4 regions of the Alteromonas sp. G5_S2_22_S1 genome follow, and region 3 is predicted to be linked to each of the others. Evidence: predicted binding sites of a transcription regulator. Region 3 holds the regulator's gene; each other region holds the start of a gene.
What was found. The regulator sigma-54, encoded in region 3, starts transcription at its own class of promoters, with help from an activator protein. The targets are predictions, from matches to a motif close to GTTGGCACGNNNNTNGNNT.
Positions count from the first base shown of each region.

Region 1: the regulator sigma-54 is predicted to act here: its motif matches at 1,096-1,114, upstream of hmpA (NO-inducible flavohemoprotein).
Region 2: the regulator sigma-54 is predicted to act here: its motif matches at 1,209-1,227, upstream of ACTRWF_RS18910 (EF-hand domain-containing protein).
Region 4: the regulator sigma-54 is predicted to act here: its motif matches at 1,172-1,190, upstream of ACTRWF_RS12960 (nidogen-like domain-containing protein).

Region 1 is NZ_JBQKUJ010000017.1:69,937-72,145, forward strand. Features, by position in the region: gene norR (nitric oxide reductase transcriptional regulator NorR) at 1-960, opposite strand, end outside; gene hmpA (NO-inducible flavohemoprotein) at 1,158-2,209, shown strand, end outside.
Region 2 is NZ_JBQKUJ010000028.1:1,641-3,849, forward strand. Features, by position in the region: gene ACTRWF_RS18905 (AMP-binding protein) at 1-152, opposite strand, end outside; gene ACTRWF_RS18910 (EF-hand domain-containing protein) at 506-1,084, opposite strand; gene ACTRWF_RS18915 (DNA polymerase II) at 1,339-2,209, opposite strand, start outside.
Region 3 is NZ_JBQKUJ010000002.1:238,348-240,556, forward strand. Features, by position in the region: gene ptsN (PTS IIA-like nitrogen regulatory protein PtsN) at 1-222, opposite strand, end outside; gene hpf (ribosome hibernation promoting factor) at 236-523, opposite strand; gene ACTRWF_RS03255 (RNA polymerase factor sigma-54) at 554-2,035, opposite strand; gene lptB (LPS export ABC transporter ATP-binding protein) at 2,109-2,209, opposite strand, start outside.
Region 4 is NZ_JBQKUJ010000011.1:105,544-107,752, forward strand. Features, by position in the region: gene ACTRWF_RS12955 (S10 family serine carboxypeptidase-like protein) at 1-1,071, shown strand, start outside; gene ACTRWF_RS12960 (nidogen-like domain-containing protein) at 1,246-2,209, shown strand, end outside.

The DNA of each region.
Region 1 (2,209 bases), on a different contig from region 3:
ACCGACGACCTGAATTTCCTGATTCTGTATTACTCTCAGCAATGTACCCTGAATTTCAAGCGGAAGCTCTCCAATTTCGTCCAGAAATAATGTTCCGCCATCAGCAAGTAAGAACTTACCATCGCGGTCGTTTGCGGCACTGGTAAACGCACCTTTCACGTGGCCGAAGAGTTCACTTTCTATCAGATGAACAGGAATAGCAGCGCAATTTACATATACGAGCGTTTTATTCCGCCGGTTTGATTGATAATGTAGCTCCCGGGCAACAAGTTCTTTGCCCACACCAGTTTCACCTTGCACCAAAATTGTGAGGTCGGACGAAGCTGCCAGTCGAATGGTCTGCTTTAATTTTTTTGTCGCAACACTATTTCCTATTATTTCTTCACCCTGATGATGCTCAGAGCTATTCTCATTCATTGCCCGTAATACATGCTGAGTATGAGTCTTCTGTTTATTTAACTCTCTGATATATAAAGCAGCATATAAAAGCCGGGCTGCCAGCCTGGACAGTGTGTCAACTGAAGCGGCATCAAGCGCATCATACTCATTAGGCTCCAGGCTATCGAGAGTAAGTACACCTAGCAACGTTTCATCTTTATATAAAGGAATTCCCATACAGGAATGTACGTTCATATTATGGTTATGACTTGCAATCATTCCATCATAGGGGTCTGGTAACGGCGAATCAGCTGAAAAGCGAGTGACCGCCCTCGTGCTACAGATTGCTTTTAAACGTGGATGTTGCTCTGGAATAAACCGTCGCCCCATGACGTCATCGGACAACCCTCTCTGCGCAACGGGAACAAGTGTCTCGTGTCGAAAAATCAATAGTGCTACAGCATCTGCTTTAATAGTTGCACAAACGGCAGAAATCAAACTTTCATAAAAACAATTCATCGAAACTGCGGCGGACAGATCAAGGGCAAAGTTAACCAAACTAAATTGAGATATTTTACTCATGAGACCATTTTGTATTGACACGAAGTATAGGTCATTATGACACAAACGATCCTAATTAGCCCATTAAGTGATGAGTCATTTTGACACATAGCTTAAAGAGTTATTCGTAACACATTGATACTAAGTGAAATAAAATTTGGCACACGAGTCGCATTACTCATAGCTACCAAATACTTAACGTCATTAAAGGTATGTTAATGCTTACTCAAACTCATATAGATACTGTCAAAGCGACCATTCCACTACTTGCTTCGGGAGGAACCGCAATTACCGAACATTTTTACGCCCGAATGTTCTTACATAATCCTGAGCTTAAAAATATATTTAACATGACGCATCAGAAAACAGGTCGTCAGCCAGCGGCTCTATTTAATGCGATAGCTGCATACGCTGCCAACATAGATCAGTTAGAGCTACTGACAGATGCCGTTATGCGTATTGCACACAAGCATACCAGTTTTAATATCCAGCCTGAACAGTACGCAATAGTGGGACATCATCTGATTGAGACATTGAGAGAATTGGCTCCGGACGCGTTTACTCCTGATGTTGAAGAGGCATGGACAGCTGCATATGGTCAATTAGCAGACATTTTCATTAAAGTTGAAAGTGAATTGTATCAACAAAAAGCTGCTGTAAAAGGAGGCTGGTCTGGCTTCAGAGCCTTTTCTGTCGTCTCAAAAGAGACCGAATCCGAACTCGTAACCAGTTTTACCTTAATGCCCGTCGATGGCGGTAGTGTTATCGATTATAAACCGGGCCAGTATTTAGGAATAAAGGTGCATCCTCATGGTAGTGAGCATGATGAAATAAGGCAGTATTCACTATCAACTGCCGCGAATGGAAAATCCTATCGCATTAGTGTTAAACGGGAAGGCCTGGGTGAAATGTGTGGTGTAATGTCTAATTATCTTCATTTAAAAATAAATGTTGGCGATGAAGTCTTGGTCATGCCCCCTGCCGGGGACTTTTATCTAAAACAACTTGATACTCCGGTTATATTGATTTCTGCAGGTGTGGGTCTGACGCCTATGCAAGCGATGTTAGATTCTTTAGTAAAAGAGAACTTCGCACATCCGGTGACCTATCTTCACGCATGTAAAAATCGAAATCAGCATTCTTTCAAAGGACATGTTGAGAGTGTTAAGAATACTCTGAACCTGCAGTCGCACACGTGGTATGAAAATGACGTTAGCAGTAGTCAAAATGAAACTACCGGAAGAATGAAAATAGAAGACGTTAAAGGTTC
Region 2 (2,209 bases), on a different contig from region 3:
ACAACAATGGCTGGGTGGTCTGTGTAATTGTCGACAACTCTTTTGAAGTACTGACCAATCGTCAGTGAAGTTAGTTCTGCATTCTTAGGCCCTATAAACTCACTTTTTGAAAGAGGAAACGAAGTGTTAGGTAAGCTGTCTGATTCCATCATAATTTGCCTCCATGCGCGTACGCATCTGCTGTAGAGAAACACTGTTAGTTTTGAGGTACGCTATTCAAATTAATAGCGCGTTTAAAATACACACGTAAAACGCTAAAAAAATAGCGTGGTAAACATATATTTTAATAATTATTAACAATATTGTTGCAAGTGGGTTTTGTCGACAAGATGTTAGTCTTATATGGCGTCGTTCAGCGACAATATTTTGTATTTCGTCGCAGGTGATAATAAAGAAATGAGGTCTAAAGCACTGTCTCTCATACAGGAAAGACCTATTAAGCAAAAAAAGCCCCGCTTAGTTAGCGGGGCATAAAATCGGGAAACTACAACAAATTTCCGCCGAACTATTCTGATTCGATTTCTTCAAAATAGGTGCGGTATTCCATGCGCGTAATATATGAATCACCATCTTCATCCATCGATTCAAAGTCGCCTTCAACGTCCGCTACGTCAAGTTCGGTCTCGCTGATTTTGCCGTCGCTATCCATGTCGATTTCAGTGAACTTAGCGTTTGCGGTCGCTGACATTTCAGTACGCAACTCCTTATTCTTTTCTGAGATCATTTCGTTATCTGCTTTAGAAAAGAGCTCAGGGTTGCCTTTCTCAGTTAGCGCCGCGTCATTGGTTCCTTCTGTCTGTACTTGAGTGATAATCTCGTCGCTAAACATTGACGGTTTCTCATCAACAAACGTGTTGAATTCTGTACGGCTAACCATGCTATCTCCATCTGTGTCCATTTTAGAGACCAATTTGCTGTCGATAGCACCTGATGACTCTGAGCCAACAATGTAACCATTGCTGTCTTTATCGAGTGCGTTGAAGCCCATAGTGATTTTTTCTTCATGGTGACCTGCAAATGCTGATGTTGACAGTGTAGCAGCGACAACAGCACCAGTAATCATACTTAACTTTGTGATCTTCATAATCAAATTCCTTCTGTTTCTCTTTGCGAACACGGGCGATCAATTGCCCTAACCACTAAATTGAACGCATGTTGATTGAAGTAAAAACTTCGATCAAACCTATTTAGCTACTCACTTATCTTTTATTCACTTGTCGTGCCAATGAAATAAGCTAATGAAATAAATGAGAAAAACGGTTTTTTGACTGTGCGAGGAGTGTAATATTTTTGTTAAATTGTCACGCAGCATGAAAGATCTTCATACGAAAGCTAACGCTAGAATAAGGTAAGTTGATCGTTAGCAATCTGTTCAAAGTTTAACGAGATATGAGGTAGTATGCTTTCCGCAATAGGCTTTATTTGCTTTTCGATATAATGATCATAGTCAAGGGGGGCGAACGCGGTTTCCACAGTTTGCGGGCCTTGAACTGTAATCACATAGGCAATTGTTGTGTTTGTTTGATAGCGCAATGGCAACCCTTGCTCTTTAAAATGCTCATCAGCTCGCCGCGCAGCTTTTACATGGGGGGGAAGTGATTTAATATAAGAAGACAACGGTTTTCTTAAGCGCTTTTTGTACACTAAATCATCATCAAGTTCCCCTGCTTTAACCGCGTTTAGCATGTCACTTATATAGCTCTCTACAGGTTGACCAGTGAATACCCGTTCGTACAGTTCGTATTGAAACGTTTTAGCCAGAGTTGTCCAGTCTGAGCGCACGTTTTCTAAGCCTTTAAAGGTTAGTTGTCCGTCTTTCATTCCCGCGTAACGTTTTTTACTTCCTTCGGTAGAGCCCCTAATCGTAGGCATAAAAAACGTTGAAAAGTGAGACTCGAATTCAATCTCTAAGTGACAAGCAATGTCATAGCGGTCTTTAAGTAGTGCCGACCATTTTTCGTTGATGATTTGTGCAAGCTTAATACCCGTTTCTGTGGGCGTACCCAATGTGCCGTTACCTTCTACGTGAACAAAGGTCGAGTCGGTATCACCGTAAATGACGGTATAACCGAGTTCTTCTATCCATCCGGCAGTGGTTTGCATGATCTCATGTCCACGTAAAGTGATAGAACTCGCAAGGCGGGGATCGTAAAAGGGGCAGCCACCACTACCTAGTACACCGTAAAACGAATTCATTAATATTTTAATC
Region 3 (2,209 bases):
TTCTAAACCTGGCAAGCGCCCATGTGGTAACGCAATGCCATTGCCGATTCCGGTACTACCCATACGCTCTCGAGACATCAAACTATTAAGTACCGTTGCCTGATCGATGTTCTCGTTATTTTTGGCAGCGATATCTGCGATGATCTCAAGAATTCGTTTTTTACTATTACACTGAACCGCACACTCGGTGCGGTCCAGACTTACGATGGCTTGTATATCCATACTTATTTAACTACTAATGTTTTTTCAGTTTTTCCTTATGCTTGATTACCTGCCGGTCGAGTTTATCAACCATGCTGTCAATCGCCGCATACATGTCGGTATTTTCTGAGGATGCGAATACTTCAGCGCCACTTAAATGAACGGTCGCTTCGGCTTTTTGATTTAATTTTTCAACGTTCAGGATGACATGCACATTAGAAATGTGATCAAAGTGACGTTCAAGTTTGCTGAACTTCGTATCGACATAATTACGCAAAGAGTCGGTGATTTCGACATGATGACCAGTAAGGTTGATTTGCATATTTCGTCTTCCTTATATTATTAAGCCTGTTTAAATTAGGCTCTTGCGTTGGTTCGACGGCGGGATCGACAATGATTCCCGGTATTTTGCTATTGTTCGCCGGGCAACTTTAATGCCTTGTTCGGCCAACAATGAAGCAATCTTGCTATCGCTTAGTGGCTTGCTCGGCTTTTCAGCCGCCACTAGCTTTTTGATCAATGCACGAATCGCGGTAGATGAGCACTCACCACCAGACTCTGTTGCTACGTGGCTAGAGAAGAAGTATTTCAATTCAAATATACCACGTGGTGTATGCATATACTTTTGCGTTGTGACGCGTGAAATCGTTGATTCGTGCATATCTACCATTTCTGCTACATCGTTAAGCACCATAGGTTTCATCATTTCCGGGCCATGTTCAAAAAAGCCCATTTGCTGTTGCACAATACAGTTTGCCACCTTCATTAAGGTTTCGTTGCGAGATTCAAGGCTCTTAATGAACCACTTAGCCTCTTGCATGTGTGAGCGGATGAATTGTGAGTCGCTACTATTTTTGGCACGACGACTCATTGCAGCGTATTGTTGATTTACGCTCAACTTAGGCAGGCTGTCGGGGTTAAGCTCAACCACCCAACGGCCATTCTTTTTGGCGACCGAGACATCAGGAATAACGTACTCAGGCTCTTTAGTAACTAAAGCACTACCTGGGCGAGGATTCAAGGTTTGTAATAAACGCATTGCCTCGCGCAGCTGATCTTCCTTCAAGCGGCTCTTACGCATTAACGTGCGATAATCTTTACTGCTTAATAGGTCTGAATATTCTTCTATAAGCTGTTTGGCTTCGTTAAGCCATGGTGTGTCTTCTGAGAACTGGCGCAGTTGCACCATTAGACATTCCTGCGGCGAGCGGGAGCCCGAACCAATGGGGTCGAACATCTGAATACGCTTAAGTACGCATTCTATTTCGTCCATTTCTATAGGCTCTTCCATATCCTCAGAGTTTACCGCGTCAAGAATGTCTTCAAGGGTCACGGTTAAATAGCCAGACTCGTCAATAGAGTCGATAATTGCCGTAGCAATGGCGCGGTCAGTATCTGAGAAATGGGTCAATCGCATCTGCCACGACAAATGTTCCTGAATATCCTCGGTGGTTTCGCCTTGAAATATTTGTTCATCGTCATTTGAAGGACCTGGCGCTGGGGCCGATGACGCTGAATAGTATTCATCCCATGTGCTGTCGATAGGCAATTCATCGGGAAGGTCGTTTTTTTCTAACGCGTCACCCGCTTCCAATGTATCGCTAGACGCTGTCGCAGACGCTTCTGTCACGCTATCGTCGCTATCGATATTATTTTTTTCTACTTGCGGCTCGTCGTTACCTTCTTCAACTTCCAATAAAGGGTTTGAATCGAGGGCTTCTTGAATCTCCTGCTGAAGATCAAGCGTAGATAGCTGCAGCAGTTTTATCGCCTGCTGAAGCTGGGGTGTCATGGTAAGTTGTTGGCTAAATTTTAGCTGTAAAGATGGTTTCATCTACGTCTTATTTAAATGCTCTAAATTGAATACACCAGAGCGAAATTGAAAAATGACAATTCAGTTACACTAACTATAGCCTGAATTGTTCGCCTAGGTATACATCCCTTACTTTTTGATTACTTAAAACCTGTTCCGCTGTTCCTTGCGCGATAAGCTCGCCATGACTCACAA
Region 4 (2,209 bases), on a different contig from region 3:
AGCCGTGTGCTTCCTAAAGCAGACGGTTCAATGCCATCGCAAGATGAGCAACAAAAAATGTTCTTTGGGGTAAATGCAGATATTAGCTATTTAGCAGATTGGGTGAATACCTTTGTAACACGCAACAATCGCTGGCGCTCCCCGAAATACCTTATCGGTGAAAGCTACGGTACAACTCGGGTTTCGGGTCTTGCATTAGAGCTTCAAAACCGACAGTGGATGTATCTAAACGGTGTCGTGTTGGTATCGCCAACCGATATAGGTATTGAGCGTAACGGCCCAGTAAAAGCCGCCAACCGACTACCTTATTTTGCCGCAGCAGCCTGGTATCACAATAAGCTAGACCCAGAGCTACAAAATAAAGACTTAACTGAACTCTTACCCGAAGTCGAAGATTTCACTATCAACACGCTTATTCCGGCGCTGGCTAAAGGTGGGTTTATCGGCGATAAAGAAAAGCATGAGGTGCTAAAACAAATGGCGCGCTATTCTGGTTTAAGTGAGGCGTCTATTGCTCAAAATAACCTAGATGTAAGCACCGCTTTTTTCTGGAAAGATTTATTACGAGATGAAGGGAAGACCTTAGGCAGATTGGATAGCCGTTATTTGGGTATAGACGCGAAGCAAAGTGGTGACCGCCCTGATTACTGGGCAGAGCTAACGTCATGGCTGCATTCCTTCACACCTGCTATTAACTACTACCTGCGCAAGGAGTTAAACTATAAAACCGACATGAAATACAACATGTTCGGAAACGTGCATCCGTGGGATAGAAGTAACAACCAAACGGGGCAGAATTTGCGATTGGCGATGGCGCAAAACCCCTATTTAAATGTAATGATTCAAGCAGGTTATTACGATGGTGCAACGAATTACTTCGATGCTAAATACACCATGTGGCAGCTAGATCAAAGTGGGACCTTAAAAGACCGTTTAAGCTTTAAAGGGTATCGCAGCGGGCACATGATGTACCTGCGTCGCGATGACTTAAAACAGTCTAACCAAGATTTACGTGAATTCATTAAAGCAAGCACGCCGAGCAAAGGCGAACCTGCTGAATACAAGCGATAGTAGAACTAAAAGACAGGACAAGGATGTCAGTTTCTTTTACATATAATTTTCTTTATAAGTTGCATTTGTTTTAATTTGTTGATATTTATAGAGAAAATTGTTTGGCCCGGAACTTGCTGACATCCCTCTAACAAATAATAGATTTTTATTAACATCAATTACAAGGACGTGCCCGTGAGTAAACCTTCGCGTTTTACACTATCCCTGCTTGCAAGTGCTGCGCTAGCATTTTCTATCTCAAGTACCACCGCCAATGCTTCTGTACTCCTTTCCGGGTGGGAAGGTTCTACGGAGAGTCGATATGGCAATTTAGCGATGAATAGTAACGACGATGGTTCTTCGGGCCCTATCGTTTTCGACACATTCGAAGCGCTCGGCTTTGATAACGGCGTAAATTTTTTTGGTACCTCATACGATAGATTTTTCATTAACAACAACGGTAATATTACGTTTAATGGTCCTGTAGGTACATTTACGCCTAATTCTTTTCCTAACAGCAATCAGCCTATGATTGCGCCATTTTGGGGGGATGTGGATACACGCTGCGCAGAATGTGGTGACGTATTTATCGGCTCACCCAATGAAGATACCCTGGTGGTAACCTGGAATGACGTTGGCTACTACAATCAAAACAGTGACCCAACTAACACTTTTCAGTTAGTTTTGATTGATAGGGAAGATACTGGTGCAGGCAACTTTGACGTTGAATTCAGATATGAAGATATCGGCTGGACGACGGGAGACGTATCTGGTGGAATCCCTGCACAAGCCGGTTATGACGCTGGCGATGGGGAAAACTTTTTCACCGTACCTGGCTCTCGGACTGCCGCTATTGCTGATATAGACGAAAGTAACAGCAATACGGGTACGCCAGGTATTTGGAAATTTGCTATTCGCGACGGCGTGCTACCGGGTGATAATCCAGAAAATCCTATTCTGCCAATTGTTAATCCAGAATCACCAACAGACTATGAATTTGAATTCTCTATCGATGATCCAGACGAACTTGTTTTTATCGATCCGGATGTAGCAGTAGGTTATGACTATATTGTAAATAGTGGCCCAGATATCGCTTCGGTTCTTTTGCCAGAAGGTTATGATGACAACCTGTTTGACCTATTCCTTTGGGATGATGGCC